Regions from separate parts of the Bradyrhizobium sp. HKCCYLS1011 genome, predicted to be linked through region 1. Evidence: riboswitches for the same ligand, from Rfam matches in the RefSeq annotation. Region 1 holds a riboswitch; the other holds the start of a gene.
The links. Region 1 has a riboswitch for cobalamin ahead of ACQR1W_RS30820 (TonB-dependent receptor). Riboswitches for the same ligand answer to the same signal wherever they lie in the genome.
Positions count from the first base shown of each region.

Region 1 (4,207 bases):
TCACTGCGCCGCCGCCAATCCGCGGCTTCATCAAGCGGCAGGATTTTGTCGACCTGTCGCTGCTCGATTCCATCCACGGCATTGCCGTCCGCCCGAACTCTGACGACGTCGCGGTCGAGATCGCGCCCGACAAGGTCATTCTGGGCCGGCCGGGCGGGCTGACCCTGTCCGCGATTGGCTATGCGCCGGAGCGCGCGGCGACCGCGGTGCGGCCGATGTTCGACATCGACGAATGGCGGCAGAACCAGACGCAGCCCTTCACTGCGCGGCTGGATGCGCTGATCAAGGCGTCCGCCACGGCCGAGCCGGAGCAGCGTGCCCAGGCGCGGCTGGCGCTGGCGCGCTTCTACATGGCGCGCGCGATGTATCCGGAGGCGAGGGGCGTCACCAATCTGATGATCTCGGACGGCGACCCCCGCACCGACGAAACCGCGATGCAGATGATCCACGCGGTCTCGAGCATCCTGATGGGGCGGCCGGACCAGGGCCTGAAGGACCTGGCCAGCCCGTCGATCGGCAACAATTTCGATGCGCAGATGTGGAAGGGGCTCGCTTATGCACGTCAGGGCCGATTTGCCGACGCGCGTGAGAAGTTCAAGAACGTCGAGTTCGCGATCGCCTCGCTGCCGCTCGAACTGCAGCGCGTAGTGACCACCGATGCGATGAAGGCATCGCTCGAGATCAAGGATTATGCTGGCGCCGCCAAGCGGCGCGCCGAGCTCGAGGTGATCGGCGTTCCCGCCGACATGCAGCCCGCGGTGGCGGTGCTGCGCGGCCGGCTCGCGGAGGCGATGGCGCAGGAGAAGGATGCGCTCGACGAGTACCGGTTTGCGGTCGCCTCGAACGACCGGGCCGCCGGCGCGGAAGCCAAGCTGCTGGAGATCAGGCTCCTGCAGAAGCGGAACGAGATCAAGCCGGACGAGGCGCTGAACCAGCTCGAGGGCCTGCAGGCGGTCTGGCGCGGCGATGCGGTCGAGGTGCAGACCCTGCAGATGATGGCGCAGCTCTACAACGAGACCGGGCGCTATGCCGACTCGCTTGGCGCGGCGCGGATGGCGACGCGGCTGATGCCCAATTCGGAAGTCGCGCGCAGTGCGCAGGATTCGGCCTCGACGCTGTTCTCGCAGCTGTTCCTCGCCGGCAAGGCCGACGACATGCCGCCGGTCGATGCGCTGAGCATCTTCTACGACTTCCGCGAATTGACCCCGATCGGCCGGCGCGGCGACGAGATGATCCGCAAGCTCGCCGACCGGCTGGTTGGAATCGATCTGTTGGACCAGGCGGCCGAGTTGTTGCAGTACCAGATCGACCACCGGCTCGAGGGGGCCGCGCGCGCCCAGGTCGCCGCCCGCCTGGCGATGGTCTATCTGACCAACCGCAAGCCGGAGCGCGCCATCGAGGCGCTGCGCACCACCCGCATCGCCGATCTCGCCGGCGAGCTGCGGCAGCAGCGGCTGCTGCTCGAGGCGAGGGCGAACAGCGATATCGGCCGCTATGATCTCGCGCTCGACATCATCACCAACATCGCGGGCCGCGAGGCGATCAGGCTGCGCTCCGACATCTATTGGGCCTCGCGGCGCTGGCGCGAGGCGTCCGAACAGATCGAGCTCTATTACGGCGATCGCTGGCGCGACTTCCGGCCGCTCAATCCGGCCGAGCGTGGCGACATCCTCCGCGCCGTCGTCGGCTATGCGCTCGCCGATGATGCGATCGGCCTGGCACGTTTCCGCGAGAAATATGCGCCGCTGATGACCGGCGAGGCCGACAAGCTCGCCTTCGACGTCGCCAGCAAGCCCGCGTCGGGCTCCAGCGCCGAATTCGCCCAGATCGCCAAGATGGCGGCGAGCGTCGATACGCTCGACGGCTTCCTGCGTGACATGCGGGCGCGTTTCCCCGATGCCACCGGCAAATCGCCTGACGCGAAGGATCTGGCTCGCCCCGAGCCGGATACGACCGGGAGCCTGCCGCAGATCAAGGGCGTGAAGCAGGCGGTGGCTGGCCGCTAGACTAATTCTTGGTGAGATCACCAAGCAGCGTCGAAGCGGCGCACGGTTGGGCGTTGACGCTCTCCGGACTTTGTCCTTACCTGATCCGGACGGTTCCTCATCGAGGATTAAACGGGAACGCGGTGGGGGAGACCCGATGCCGCGGCTGCCCCCGCAACTGTAAGCGGCGAGCCTTTGCCGGATGCCACTGGGTTCTTTTCTTGCCCGGGAAGGCGGCGATAGGCGGTGACCCGCGAGCCAGGAGACCTGCCGTCAGTCGTGGTCACACGCGAGCACATCGGGCGGGGTGTCCTGGTGGAAGCCGTATTGCCGCGTCTTGAGCGGGAGCGGCTTGGTTTGCGGTGACGTGCCACGTTGCCGCGAGTCCGTCGATGATCTCAGCCGTCTCTGCCGCATCCAAGCGATGCCGCTTTTTTCTCTCCTCTGTCGCGCTGTCCTGCCTGTTTTGCTCTTCCGAAAGCCCGGCGCAAAGTGCGCCGCCCAGCCACATGCTCGAGCCCGTGGAGGTGACTGCGCCGGTGTCGTCGCGGGCGCGCCGCGCGGCGCGCAGCGACACCCCGCGTCCTGCGCGGACCCATCAGCAGCGCAACGCTGCTCGCGTGACTGCAGCGCCACCTGCTGCTTCCGCTACTGCGCCCGGCGCTCCAGCCTTCGCCGCGCCGACGCTCAACCTCACCGGCACCACATCGACGGGAAGCCGTTTCGGCCTGAGCCGCCTGCAGACTCCGGCGAGCGTCGATGTCATCACGGCCGAGACCATGGCCGAGCGCGGTCAGCAGAACGTCATCGACGCCGTGACCCAGAACGCCACAGGCTTCACCGCGAGCCCGGCGCCCGGCAATGGCAGCCTCTCATTCAATACGCGCGGCTTCACCGGCAATGGGTCGGTGATGACGCTGTATGACGGCACGCGGCTCTATGTCGGCTCCGGCACGCTGACCTTTCCCTACGACACCTGGTCGTCGGAGCGTATCGAGGTGCTGCGCGGCTCGGCATCGGTCCTCTATGGCGAAGGTGCGATCGGCGGCGCCGTCAATGTGATCTCGAAGCTGCCGCTGTGGGTCCATAGCAACCAGGCCGAAGTCTCGTTCGACAGCAACATGACCCGGCGTATCGCCGTGGACAGCGGCGGCCCCGTCAGCAAGGACGTCGCCTATCGCATCACCGCCACCGCCAATGCCTCCGACGGCTGGGTTGACCGCGACAAGATGTCGAATGTCGAGCTGCATGCCGCGATCCAGGTGAAGCAGAACGAGGACGTCACCTGGACCATCTCCACGGATGATGGTGACCGCAAGCCCTCGCGTTATTTCGGCACGCCGCTGGTCAACGGCCGGCTGCTGGAGGCGCTGCGCTTCGACAACTACAACGTCGCCGACAGCAACATCCGTTATCAGGACAGCTGGAATCAGGTGAAGACCGAATGGCGGGTCGCCGACGGCGTCACGATCCGCAATGCGCTCTATTATCTCAGCAGCCGGCGGCACTGGAAGGATGTCGAGAGCTACAGCTACAATTCCACGACCGGCCTCGTCGACCGCAGTGACTACATCGAGATCTTCCACGACCAGCGCCAGGTCGGTGATCGCATGGACGCGACCTTCCGCGGCCATCTCTTCGGCATGGTCAATGAATTCGTGGCTGGGTTCGACGTCAACAACATCAGCTTCACCCATACGAACAACTCGCCCTATGGCGGCAGCTCGTCGGTGCCGCTTGACGGCTCCGAGCCCGGCGTCTTCAGCAGCCCGGACAAGACGAAGCCTGGCTTCAGCAGCACGACCAACCAGTATGGCGTATTCGCCGAGAACCGCCTGGCGCTGACCGACCAGCTGTCGCTGATCGGCGGCATCCGGCAGGACGAGCCGACCATCGCCCGCACCGACCAGGTCAACCCCGCCAACAGCTTCGAGAAGACCTATCACGCCACCAGCTGGCGCGCCGGTGCCGTCTACACGCCGATCAAGGATCTGGCGCTCTACGGCCAGTATTCGGTCGCGGTCGATCCGGTCAGCAATCTGATCACCATGCCGGCGGTGAATCGCAATTTCGACCTGTCGACCGGCAAGCAGGTCGAGATCGGCGTCAAGCAATCGTTTTGGGGTGGGCGCGGCGAGTGGACGCTCGCCGGCTATCAGATCGTCAAGAGTAATCTGCTCGCACGCGACCCAACAGACCCCACCAACACCAATCCGGTGCAG
Region 1 is NZ_JBNPTT010000010.1:315,490-319,696, reverse strand. It holds gene ACQR1W_RS30825 (tetratricopeptide repeat protein) at 1-2,006, shown strand, start outside; cobalamin riboswitch at 2,080-2,274, shown strand; gene ACQR1W_RS30820 (TonB-dependent receptor) at 2,495-4,207, shown strand, end outside.

Region 2 (4,207 bases), 120 kb from region 1:
GCCTGGACGCAGAAACTGCAGCTCGATACCGGCTTCCAGCCGTAGCGGGTCGAATTCATCGAAGTTGGAGATTCGCGGGTAGGCGAGCACGACGATCTTGGGCAGGCCGCCTTCTCCCGATCGGTCGCGCGACGGCAGTCCGAGTGCATCCTCAGCCGGCAGCCGTTGCGCCTCATTGAAATGCGGCACGAGCCCCAGCGCCTGCCAGCCGGTCCGTGCCGCGATGTCAGCCATCCCGCTCGCAAACAATGCGGGATCGCCGCGGAACTTGTTGACGAGAAAGCCTGCGATCAGCGCGGCATCCTCGGCTGCTAGCACGGCCTTGGTGCCAACCAAACTGGCGATGACTCCGCCACGATCGATGTCGCCGATCAGCACGACGGGTAGGTTCGCGGCGCGGGCAAAGCCCATATTGGCGATGTCGCCGGCGCGAAGGTTGATCTCCGACGCCGAGCCTGCCCCTTCGACCAGCACGATATCAGCGTCGTCAGCGAGATGTGAAAAACTGTCGAGCACCGCAATCATCAATTGCGGCTTCATGGCCTGATAGGCCGACGCCTTGGCGTTGCCGATCACGCGGCCCTGCACCACAACCTGCGATCCGATCTCGCTCTGCGGCTTCAACAGCACCGGGTTCATATGGACGGACGTCGGGCGCTTCGCCGCGCGCGCCTGCAGCGCCTGAGCGCGGCCGATCTCACCGCCATCGGCGGTCACGGCTGCATTGTTCGACATGTTCTGCGGCTTGAACGGCGCCACCTTGAGCCCGCGCAATGTCAGCGCGCGCGCAAGGCCTGCGACGATCAGCGACTTGCCGACGTCGGAGCCGGTGCCCTGAAACATGATGGCGCGCGCGACCATGGGCTTAGAACTCGATGCCTTCCTGCGCCTTCACGCCGGCAGCGAAATGGTGCTTCACCAGGTTCATCTCGGTGACGAGATCGGCGGCATCGATCAACTCCGGCTTAGCATTTCGGCCGGTGACGACGACGTGCAGGTCGGGACGGCGCGCACGCAACCTTTCCACGAGCTCGGCAATCGGCAGATGATCGTAGCGCAGCGCGATGTTGAGCTCATCGAGAATCACGAGCCCGATGGAAGGATCCGCCATCAGCTCCTTCGCCTTGGCCCAGGCGCGCTCGGCCGCAGCGACATCGCGGGCGCGATCCTGGGTTTCCCAGGTGAAGCCTTCGCCAAGCGTATGCCACGAGACCTGGTCGCCGAACTTTTCGATCGCCTTGCGCTCGCCGGTCTCCCACGCGCCCTTGCCGAACTGCACCACGCCGATGCGGAAGCCACGGCCGAGCGCGCGCAGCATCAAGCCCCAGGCTGCGGTTGATTTGCCCTTGCCCTTGCCGGTGTGAACGATCAACAGACCCTTCTCGATGGTCTTTGATGCGACCTCGGCGTCCTGGATCGCCTTGCGGTTCTCCATCTTGGACTTGTGACGCGCATCCTCGTTGCTTTCACTCATTCTGATATCCTCTCGATGCGCTATTTCAATGTCAGCGGCAGGCCCGCTGCCATCAGGATGACGCGATCGGCCAGTGCCGCGATGTCCTGGTTGAGGCGGCCCTGCGCATCGCGAAACGCACGCGCCAGCGCGTTGTCAGGCACGATGCCAAGCCCGACCTCATTGGAGACGGCGACGATCGGCCCCTTCGCCTGGGCTATTGCATCGACGAGCTCACCGCAAGCCGCGGCAACGTCGCGGCCGGCCAGCATGACATTGCTGAGCCAGAGCGTGAGGCAGTCGATCAGAACCGGCGTCTTGGCACCGCCATTTGCCACAATCGCCGCTGCAAGATCGAGAGGCGCCTCGATCGTCGTCCATCCCTCGGCGCGACGCGCTTTGTGCTCAGCGATGCGCGCGGTCATTTCGGCGTCGAAGGCCTGGGCTGTAGCAATATAGACCCACGGCGGTTCGGCGGCCGTAATCAATCCTTCCGCGTAGCGGCTCTTGCCGGAACGGGCACCGCCCAGCACCAGGGTCAGGCGCGGCAGGGCTGGGTTGGGCGGGGAGGGCGGCATGAGGTCAGGATTCCGATTGACGGGCTTTGTCCCAATCCCGTATCTAACAGATGACGGTTCTCCGAAAGGAGAGATTTAGGGAACGCGGTGCGGGTGCAAGCCCCAGGCCGCGGCTGCCCCCGCAACTGTAATCGGCGAGTGCGAGGCCTTATGACCACTGGGAAACCGGGAAGGTGGTCTCGCGCGGCGACCCGAGAGCCAGGAGACCTGCCGTCGACATTGCTGTTGGCCGACCCGTCGCGCGGGGAGTCGCGATGCAGGGTTCTGATCCCGGGGGCAGTCCGGGATGCCGTCGGGCGCAGCGTATCGCACGAACCCATCCGGTTCGGGCATCGACGGAGACGGCCATGAGATATCCCATTCGCATTGCGTTTGCAGTTGCAGCTTTGGCGCTGGTCGCCGCTGATCCCGCGTCAGCGCATCACATGATGGGCGGCAAGCTGCCGCAGACCTTTGCGCAGGGCCTGCTCTCCGGCCTCGGCCATCCCGTGATCGGGCTCGATCATTTCGCGGCCATCATCGGCGCCGGCATCATTGCGGCGCTGATCGGCCGCGGCTTTGCGCCGGTGCTGGCCTTCACGACGGCGATGATCGCAGGCGTGATGCTGCATGTGGCGCGCGCGGACATGCCGGCCGCGGAGCTGCTGGTCGGACTGTCGACAGCCGCGATCGGCCTGTTGATCGTTCTCCGCAGCGGCTTCGGCGTGCTGCTGGTCGCGATCCTGTTCGCGCTCACCGGCCTCGTGCATGGCTATGCGCTGGGTGAATCGATCGTCGGCGCGGAAAACACGCCGCTGGGCGCTTATCTCGCCGGGCTGCTGGTGATCCAGAGCCTGATCGCCGCAGGCGCGTTCGCAGCCACTCGCTTCGTGGCTGCGCGCGGCGTGTCGTTCGGATCTGTCGCGGTGCGGACCGCGGGCGCGGCCATTATGTTGGTCGGTGGCGCTGCGGCTGCCATGGCTGCCGGTCTGGCTGGCTAGTTGATGACCAATACATCCCCTGACGCGACGACACTGTTCGTCTGCGTCACCTGCAAGACGCAGACTGCGGAGCCTGTGTCCAGTGAGGAGCCGCGCGCGGGCGCGCGGTTGCTCGAGGCGATCCATGCCGTTGCTGGCGAGCGGCGCGACGGAGTGACCGTCGTGCCGGTCGAATGCCTCTCGAACTGCAATCGCTCCTGCACGGTCGCGGTCACCGCGCCCGGCAAATGGACCTATATCGTCGGCGCGCTCGATCCGGACGCTCATGCCGATGATGTGCTGGCTTTTGCCCGGCTGCATCAGCGCCATGAGGCCGGGCTCCCGCCGTGGCGGGAGCGGCCCGAATACGTCAGAAAGAACACGATCGCGCGCGTGCCGCCGCTGCCGCGCTCATCCGAAGAGGCTTCGCTGCCATGAAATCTTTTGCAAAGACACCGTGCACCATCGTCACCGGCTTCCTCGGCGCCGGCAAGACTACGCTGGTGCGCAACCTGATCGAGACCGCGAACGGCCGCCGGCTCGCCATCATCGTCAATGAGTTCGGCGATGTCGGGATCGATGGCGATATCCTCAAGGGCTGCGGCGTGCCGGATTGCCCCGAGGATCGTATCGTCGAACTGTCGAACGGTTGCCTGTGCTGCACAGTCGCCGACGATTTCGTGCCGGCGCTGAAGAGCCTGCTCGATCAGAAGGAGCCGCCCGAGCATATCGTGATCGAGACCTCCGGCCTCGCGCTGCCGAAGCCGTTGGTGCAGGCGTTCAACTGGCCGGAGATCGCGACCCGCGTCACCGTCGATGGCGTTGTCGCTGTCGTGGACGGGCCGGCCGTCGTTGCCGGCCGCTTTGCCGACGATCCGGAGGCGCTCGCCGCACAGCGCGCGGCGGACACGTCGCTCGACCACGACAATCCGCTCGAGGAGGTGTTCGAGGATCAATTGCTCTGCGCCGATCTGGTCGTCGTGAACAAGAGCGATCTGATGACGGATGTTGAGCGAAAGACCGTCAGCTCCGAGATCGCGACAAAGGTGCAGCGCGCGGTCAAGGTGATCGCATCCGAGCACGGCAAGCTGTCGGCCTCTGTGCTGCTTGGGCTGGGTGCTGCAGCGGAAGGCGATCTTGCGGCGCGCCCCTCGCATCACGACAACGAAGCCGAGCACGACCACGATGATTTCGAAAGCTTTGTTCTGGACGTGCCG
Region 2 is NZ_JBNPTT010000010.1:196,821-201,027, reverse strand. It holds gene ACQR1W_RS30305 (cobyric acid synthase) at 1-861, opposite strand, end outside; gene cobO (cob(I)yrinic acid a,c-diamide adenosyltransferase) at 866-1,474, opposite strand; gene cobU (bifunctional adenosylcobinamide kinase/adenosylcobinamide-phosphate guanylyltransferase) at 1,495-2,031, opposite strand; cobalamin riboswitch at 2,069-2,260, shown strand; gene ACQR1W_RS30290 (HupE/UreJ family protein) at 2,379-3,011, shown strand; gene ACQR1W_RS30285 (DUF1636 domain-containing protein) at 3,015-3,428, shown strand; gene cobW (cobalamin biosynthesis protein CobW) at 3,425-4,207, shown strand, end outside.
Region 2: linked by a shared signal. The riboswitch ahead of ACQR1W_RS30290 (HupE/UreJ family protein) and the one ahead of ACQR1W_RS30820 (TonB-dependent receptor) in region 1 are both predicted to bind cobalamin.